2 regions of the Geodermatophilus sp. SYSU D00879 genome follow, and region 1 is predicted to be linked to the other one. Evidence: riboswitches for the same ligand, from Rfam matches in the RefSeq annotation. Region 1 holds a riboswitch; the other holds the start of a gene.
The links. Region 1 has a riboswitch for cyclic di-AMP ahead of ACI79B_RS05825 (C40 family peptidase). Riboswitches for the same ligand answer to the same signal wherever they lie in the genome.
Positions count from the first base shown of each region.

Region 2: linked by a shared signal. The riboswitch ahead of ACI79B_RS12690 (aggregation-promoting factor C-terminal-like domain-containing protein) and the one ahead of ACI79B_RS05825 (C40 family peptidase) in region 1 are both predicted to bind cyclic di-AMP.

Region 1 covers NZ_JBJGZF010000003.1:33,630-37,763, reverse strand. Annotated here, with positions in the region: gene ACI79B_RS05830 (M48 family metallopeptidase) at 1-296, opposite strand, end outside; gene ACI79B_RS05825 (C40 family peptidase) at 460-1,668, opposite strand; cyclic di-AMP (ydaO/yuaA leader) riboswitch at 1,685-1,867, opposite strand; gene ACI79B_RS05820 (hypothetical protein) at 2,027-2,314, opposite strand; gene ACI79B_RS05815 (D-alanyl-D-alanine carboxypeptidase family protein) at 2,426-4,134, opposite strand, start outside.
Region 2 covers NZ_JBJGZF010000008.1:119,860-123,993, reverse strand. Annotated here, with positions in the region: gene ACI79B_RS12700 (LLM class flavin-dependent oxidoreductase) at 1-1,044, opposite strand, end outside; gene ACI79B_RS12695 (hypothetical protein) at 1,302-2,201, shown strand; cyclic di-AMP (ydaO/yuaA leader) riboswitch at 2,353-2,513, shown strand; gene ACI79B_RS12690 (aggregation-promoting factor C-terminal-like domain-containing protein) at 2,792-3,700, shown strand; gene ACI79B_RS12685 (class I SAM-dependent methyltransferase) at 3,708-4,134, shown strand, end outside.

The DNA of each region.
Region 1 (4,134 bases):
AGCGCGGAGACGGCGAGCCCGAGCACCAGGTTGGTCAGCGACGCGGGACGGATGTCGGCGGCGAGGGCCTCGGCGCGGCGGACGACCTCGGCGGGCAGCCCGGCGTCGTCGGTGACCGGGGACGCGCCGCCGGGCGGGGTGGGCAGCAGCGTCCAGGGCGTGCGGATGGCGATGACGACGACGAGCGCCGCGCCGAGCACGAGCGCGACCAGCAGCGCGGCGCGGCGGGAGCCGGTGCGGTCGGGGCGGGTGGCCGCGGGGCCGGGGCGGGTGCTCGTCCCGCCCGCCCTGCTCACCCGGCCGATCCTAGGCGCGCGCCGGCGCCGCACCGCGGTTCCCCTCCACGGACGCCGAGGGCCGGCGACCCGGACGGGTCACCGGCCCTCGGCCCGTGGGGTGCTGGAACGGCCGCCCTCCAGGAACCCTCCGCCTGCGCGTTGGGGAAGGGTGGTCCTTCGTCTAGGCGACGCGGCGCATCGCGGTGATGCCGCCCATCGAGTCGACCGACACGACCTTCACCGGCTGCCCCGACGTGGAGGCGTGCACCATCTGGCCGTTGCCGATGTACATCGAGACGTGGCTGACCGGGCTGTAGTAGAAGATCAGGTCGCCCGGCTGCAGGTCCGCCCGCGAGACGGCGGTGCCCATGCGCGACTGCATGCTGCTGGAGTGCGGGAGGCTGATCCCGGCCGCCGCGTAGGCGTACTGGGTCAGGCCCGAGCAGTCGAAGGCGTCTGGCCCGCCCGCACCCCACACGTAGGGGTCGCCCACCTGGGCCAGCGCCGTCTGCACCGCCGTCTGCGCGGCACCGCTGCCGCCGCTGCCCGCCGACGGCGCCGGGGCCGGAGCGGGGGCCGGAGCGGGGGCCGCGGCCTGCGTGCCGGCCACGGTCGGAGCGCTGTCGCCGCGCGAGCCGCCGGCCGGCTCGTCGCCCGCCTCCGCCTGCGCGCCGGCGGCCAGGCCGGCCTCCTGCGCGGCGAGCGCCGCCTGCCGCTGCGCCTCGGTGAGCGCGGCGAACTGCGCCTGGTAGTCGGCGATGTCGTCCTGGAGCTGCGCCTCCTGGGCGCTCAGGTCGTCGAGGGTGCGCTGCGCCTCGGCCTCGGCGGCCTCGGCGTCGGCCTGCGCCTGGCGGGCGGCGGCCGCCGCCTCGTCCACCTCGTCGAGGACCGAGGTGGTGTGGTCGGCGATCTGACCGAGGGTGGCCAGCGAGGCGACGAAGTCCTCGGCGGAGTCGCTGGTCATCAGCAGGTCGAGCCCGGCGAAGCCGTCGCCGTTGCCGGCGGTGTAGGCGCTGCGCGCCACCTGGCGGATCTGGCCGTCGAGGTCCCGCAGCTGGTCCTGCGCCTCGGCGGCGGCCCGGTCGGCCTCGTCGGCGGCGGCCTGCTGCTGGGCGAGGACCTCGCGGGCCTCGTTGACCTGCTCGGTGACGACCTCGAGCCGGTGGCCGGCCTCGGCGGCGAGCTGGGCGGCCTGCTCCGGGGTGCCGGCCCGCTCGGGGTCGGCGGCCGCGGTGCCGGACAGCAGGCCGAGGGTCAGCGCGGCGGTGGTGCCGACGAGGGTGACCCGGCCGAGGTGGCGGGCCCGCGACGGGCGGTGTGGCCCGGCGGTGCGGGTGGCGGATGTGGACTTCTCGCGTGCATGCCCCAGGACGGGGCGGGGGGTCGCCACGGGCGGCGGCTCTCCGTTTCTTCCTCAGCAACCGCCTACCGAGTTAGCTGACGGGTTCGGGCTGGGAAGACGTGCCCTATCTCGTGCGCCCCGGTCGGGACCGGCGCGCACGAGAACTCACCCCAGTGCTGCGGTGGGTCCCCGGCTCACCTCGCGCACCTCCGGGGAGGGGCGTCCGGTGACTCGGCGGTGTCGGCCGAGGTCACCCCTGCGTCGGGTGACGACCACCCGGCCGGACGGCGCCACAGTACGGACGTGATGCAGTTGTGACAAACGAGGGGTGCGTGGACTGTGAGAACACACACGGTCAGCAGCCGCGCCACTCCGGTGAGTACCCGATCCGGGTGGTCCTCGCCGGTCAGCCCGTGCGCCGGCGCCCGTCCCGCGACGGCCGGTGCCGGAGCGGCGGCACCAGGCCACCCTCGGCCAGTGCCCGCACGGCCCGCCGCTCGACGTCGTCGAGCTCCACGACGACGCCCGGGCGCGGCAGGACGCCGTCGGCGGTCCGGGCCGCCGGGACGGGGGGCACCGGCAGCAGCACGGGGCCGGTGTCCCGCTCCGCGGGCGGGGCGCCCAGCAGGGCGGTGACGACGCAGTCGGCGCAGCCGGCGCCGCGCGCGGTGCACGAGTCGCAGTCGATGAGCATGGCCGTGTCCCTCCGGTGCCCCGGCCGCGCCGCCCGGTGCCGGGCCGCGGTCGGGACGGGTCTCCCTGTCGGTTGCCCGGCACGCTAGGGACGGCCACCGACAGTCCCGGCTCAGCCGCCCGCGTACTCCCAGTGCCACGGCTCCTCGCGGCCGTTGCCGGGGTCGGCCCAGGTCGGGTGCAGCCACCCGAACCGGCCGGCGTTGGCGACCATCCACGCGTACTGCGGCGTGCCGAAGCCGTCGATGCCGCCGCACAGGTCGACCGCCAGCCCCCAGCCGTGGTTGCTGGTGCCCGGGACCGCGGCGAGCGCCGGCTTCTCCCCGTAGAGCCGGACCTGGGCGGCGTAGGTGCGGTAGGAGTCGGTGATGCAGAGCGGCTGCCCGAACGCCGACGCGAACGCCGCGCTCATCGCCCGCCAGGCCGCCGCGGCGTCGCAGCGCAGCGAGTGGCCGCCCACCCCGATCGGGCACAGCGCGCTGGGCGGGATGAGGCCGTTGGGGTAGCCACCCCAGGCCCGGGCGCCGTCGAAGCTCGGCGGGTAGACGGTGTTGCCGCACTCCACCCGCAGGGCGCCGCCGGCCGGGCCGGGGGCGGGCGCCTCCGGCCGCGGGCCGAGGCTCGGCCGGCCGACGTGCAGCACCTGGTCAGCGGGCAGCCGGCGGACGACGACGGCGCCGGCCCGCGCGTCGGCGGCGAGCATGGTCTGCGCGTCCAGCGCGATGCCGACGTGCCCGAGGCCTGCCTCGGGGGTGCCGAGGAAGACCAGGTCGCCGGGCAGGACGTCCGCCGGGTCGACGGGCGTGGTGACCGCGAACAGGCCGGCCTGGTCGCCGGGCAGGTCGATGCCGGCGTCGCGGTAGACGGTGGAGACCAGCGAGCCGCAGTCCCAGGAGTCCGGGCCGGCCGTCCCCGGCGCGTAGGGCCGGCCGAGGGCGTCCATCGCCGCGGTGACCGCGGCCAGCGTCTCGGCGGGCAGCACGAGCAGCGACACCGGTTGGCGCGGCAGCTGCGCGGCGCCGCGCTGGGCGCCGCCGGCGGCCGCACCGACCGGGGTGAGCCCCGCGGGCAGGCCCCGCACGGGGTCGAGCAGCTCGGCCGCCGGCGGCGCGGCGACCCCCGCCTCGCGCAGCTGGTCGAGGTAGGCCCGCCAGTTGGCCGCCGTCTGGGTGTTGACGTCGACCTGCTGGCGCTGCAGGTCCGACAGCTGCCGGTCGACGTCGCCGAGCGCGACGTCGAGCTCCGCGGTCACCGCGTCGGCGGCGGCCTCCAGGTCGGCCACCTCCGCGGCCAGCCCATCGGCCCGCTGCTGCGCCTCGGCGAGGACGGCGTCGGCGGAGGTCTGGCGGTCGACCGCGGTCCGCCGCTGCTCCTCGGCGGCGCCGACCACCTCGGCGGTGTGCGCGTCGACGGCCTCCAGGTAGCCCAGCGCCGCGACGACGTCGGCCGGGTCGCCGCCGGTGAGCAGCACCGTGAGCGGGGTCAGCGCGCCCCCGTCGCGGTAGACCGCCGACGCGTACTGCGCCACCACCGCCCGGTACTGCGCCAGCTCGCCCTCGGCGGCGTCGACCGTGGCGCGGGCGGCGTCGACGTCGGCCTGCGCGTCGGCCAGCTGCTGCCGCGCGGCGGCCACCTCGGTCTGCCGCAGCTGCAGGTCGGCCTGGACCTCGGCTGCGCGCTGCTGCAGCCGGTCCAGCGCCTCGCTGTCGAGGACCCCGCTGGTCCCGCCGGGCTGGTCGCTGGGCTCCGCTGCCGCCGGGGCCGCGAGCAGGACGGCCGCCACCGCCGTGACCAGCACGGACACCACGCCCCGCCGGGTGC
Region 2 (4,134 bases), on a different contig from region 1:
GGGCACGTGCGCCGGCGTGAGCGCGGCGAACTCGCGGCGCAGCACCGGCACGACCTCCTCGCCGAGCAGGTCCAGCTGCTCGAGGACGGTCTTCAGCGGCAGGCCGGCGTGGTCGATGAGGAACAGCTGCCGCTGGTAGTCGCCGACGTAGTCGCGGAAGCCGAGCGTGCGCTCGATCACCTGCTGCGGGCTGCCCACGGTCAGCGGCGTCTCCCGGGAGAAGTCCTCGAGCGAGGGCCCGTGCCCGTAGACCGGCGCGTTGTCGAAGTAGGGCCGGAACTCGGCGACGGCGTCCTGGCTGTTCCGCCGCATGAACACCTGCCCGCCGAGGCCGACGATCGCCTGGTCGGCGGCGCCGTGGCCGTGGTGCTCGAACCGGGACCGGTAGAACTCCACCATCCGCTGGGTGTGCTCCTTCGGCCAGAAGATGTGGTTGTGGAAGAAGCCGTCGCCGTAGTAGGCGGCCTGCTCGGCGATCTGCGGGCTGCGGATCGAGCCGTGCCACACGAACGGCGGGACGCCGTCCAGCGGCCGCGGGGTAGAGGTGAAGCCCTGCAGCGGGGTGCGGAACCGGCCCTGCCAGTCCACGACCTCCTCGTCCCACAGCCGGCGCAGCAGCGCGTAGTTCTCCACGGCCAGCGGGATGCCGTTGCGGATGTCCTGGCCGAACCACGGGTAGACCGGGCCGGTGTTGCCGCGGCCCATCATGAGGTCGACGCGGCCGTCGGCGAGGTGCTGCAGCATCGCGTAGTCCTCGGCGATCTTCACCGGGTCGTTGGTGGTGATCAGCGTGGTCGACGTCGACAGCTGCAGCCGGGAGGTCTGCGCCGCGACGTAGGCCAGCGTGGTCGTGGGGGAGGACGAGAAGAACGGCGGGTTGTGGTGCTCGCCGAGCGCGAAGACGTCGAGGCCCACCTCCTCGGCCTTCTTCGCGATGGTGACGACGGCCTTGATCCGCTCCGCCTCGCTCGGCGTCCGCCCCGTCGTCGGGTCGGTCGTGACGTCGCTGACCGTGAAGACCCCGAACTGCATCTCGTGCTCCATGTGGTTGAGAGTGCAACTACTGTACCCGGCCCAACGACCCGCCTCCGCCGGGCATTCCCCGCGGGGGCCGTGACCGTACTGAGACCTCTCGACCGCGCACAGTGACCAGCCCGGCACGTCCGGGCGCGACCGGTCCGCACGTCCCGCGCGCGCCCGTGTCGGCCCGTTCGGCCGCACCCGGCGGGTGGAACTCTGTGATCACCCACGCCGGCGTGCCGGTGGGGGACCGGATCGGAGCGCACCGAGGGGGAACCGGGATGTCGCTGCGGGGACAGGGAGCTGCTCCGGACAGGGCCGGGGACGGCCCCGCCGAGCCGCCTCCGGGACGCGGGCTCGACGGCCTGCTGGGCACCGGACCGGTGTTCACCGGGGCGGTGCGCGGCTACGACCGCCTGCAGGTCGACGACTACGTCGCCTGGGCGGAGACGGAGTTGCTGGTCCTGCGCCGGGAGAACGAGCACCTGCTCAGCCGCTACGCCGCCGCGTCGGCCGAGCTGCAGAACGCCCGCCGCCGGCTGGCCCAGCTGGTCCGCGAGCGGCAGAGCCTGCCCGGCCCCGAGGACGCCGCGGCGATGATGCGCCGGGCCGAGGAGGCGGCCGCCGCGCTGACCGCCGCCGCCGAGGAGGAGGCCGGGCGGATCCGCGCCGAGGCGCTCACCGAGGCGCAGGCCCGGCTGTCCGGGGTGGCCGAGATGCGCGAGGCGGTGCTCGCCGCCCGCGAGCAGACCCGCAGCGAGGCCGCCGCGATCCTGGAGGCCGCGCGCCGCGAGGCCGCCCGGCTGGAGGAGGGGGCCGCCGCCGAGCGCGCGCGGCGGGACCGCGAGGCCGCCGAGGCGCGGGCACGGGCCGACGCCGAGGCGCTCGAGCGCCGGTCCGCCGTCGAGGCCGAGCTCGAGCCGCTGCGCGACGAGCGCGACCGGGCGCGCGACTGGCTGCGCCTGCTGACCGGGCAGCTGGACGAGGCGCTCGCCGTCGTCACCGGGGTCGTGCCCGACGACGTCCACGCCCTCGGCGACAAGCGGGGGCTGCCCCGCCTCGGGGAGGACCCGGCGCCCGAGCCCCGCGCGGGGGCGCGGCCGGCGCCGTCCGCCACGGACGTGTCCGACGTGACACCTCTGCACGGGCCCGGCCGGCCCGAGGTGGCCGCGGCCTCCTGACCAGCGGCGACGCGGAGGGGCGTTCCGGTACGGGACAGTCCGTACCACGCGTCACGGCCGCACCTCCGGCCACGACCGTTGTCACGAACCGGTAACGACCGTACGGTGGCTTGCGTCCGGCAGGTCGTCAGGTCCCCGTCCCGGGGAGCCCGGCCGGACGCCGCCGAGTCGTGTCCGCACCCGTGGACGCGAGCCGGGGACCCACCGCAGTACTGGGGTGAATCGCGCCCGCCGAGCTCCGGCCCGGCACGCGTAGGGCTCCTTCCCGCCCGAACCCGTCAGCTAACTCGGTAGGCGGCTCACGGAAGAAACGGAGAGTCTCCGCATGCCCCGCCTCCGGGCCGAAGCGGCCCGCAGGTGCAGCTGCCCGCGCGCACACCGCGCCCCCGCGTCCGCCTGACGCCGGCCGCCCCTGCCCTGCCGCTCCCTGCGACGACGTCGCCGGGGACCCCGTAACGCCACACCCCCCAGACCCGCGCCGCACCCGCACGCCCGAGGTCCGCCTCCGGGCCGCTGCCGCGCGCACTCTCCCTCGGAGCCCTCACCCCCTCATGTCCCGCCACGTCCAGAACACGCCTGCCGACGCCCCCGTGACCGTCGAGCTCGCCACTCCCGACGCCATCGACGCCACCGCCGACACCGCCACCCGCGAGCTGCCCGCGCTCGCGGACGCCGCCGAGCCGGCCGCCGAGGCCCCCGCCCGCCGGCGCCTGTTCCGCCGCGGCAGCCCGCCGCTGGGCCCGCGCCGCCCGGCCCTCCTGCTCGGCGCCGCCGCGGCCGGCGCGCTGATCGTGGGCGTCGTCTCCACCAGCGGCCCCGCTGCCTCCGCCGGCACCGACACCGCCGGCACCACCGGCACCGCGGTCAGCGTCGCCGACGAGCTGGGCATCCCGCAGCAGCAGGCGGCCGCGCAGGCCGCGACCGGCCCCGACCTGACGACGCTGGCCGACGTCGCCGCCTCGCGCGCCGAGCGCAGCGCGCAGGAGGCCGGTGTCGCCCAGGCGCAGCTCGCCGCCGAGCAGGCGGAGCGCGACCGCCAGGCCGCCGAGGCCGAGGCCGCCCGCGTCGCCGCCGAGCAGGAGGCCGCCCGCGTCGCCGCGGAGCAGGAGGCCGCTCGCCAGGCCGCCGAGGCGCAGGCCGCCGCCGAGGCCGCCGCCGCGCAGCAGGCCGCCGAGGAGCAGGCCGCCGAGGAGGCCGCGCCGGCCGCGCCGTCCGGCTCCTTCAAGGACTACGCGCTGAGCAAGGTCGGCAGCGGCGAGCAGTTCTCCTGCCTGGAGAAGCTGTGGGGCAAGGAGAGCGGCTGGAACCCCAACGCGCAGAACCCCACCAGCACCGCCTACGGCATCCCGCAGTTCCTGGACTCCACCTGGGCCAGCACCGGGATCGCCAAGACCTCCGACGGCTACCGCCAGATCGACGCCGGCCTCATCTACATCGAGCAGCGCTACGGCACGCCGTGCGACGCCTGGGCGCACTCGCAGGCCACCGGCTGGTACTGATCCCCAGGTGATCCAGCGAGGGCCGGCCACCCGGGTGGTGCCCGCGGGGTTCGTCCGCGCGCACACCCAGGTGCGCCGGCCCTCGCTCGTCCCCGAGGTGCGGCTGCACGTCGCCGACGACGTCGTCGCCCTGTGGGAGGCGATGGAGACCGCGGCCGGCGGGGCGGGGGAGGAGCCGCCGTTCTGGGCGGCCGCCTGGCCCGGCGGGCAGGCACTGGCCCGCCACCTGCTCGACGCCCCCGCCACCGTCGCCGGCCGCACGGTGCTCGACCTCGGGTCGGGCAGCGGCCTGGTCGCGGTGGCCGCCGTCCTCGCCGGCGCCCGCCGGGTGCTGGCCAGCGACGTGGATCCCTTCTCCCGGACGGCGGTCGGTGTCAACGCCGGCCTCAACGGCGTGACCGGCATCAGCGTCACCGGCGACGTCCTCGACCGCG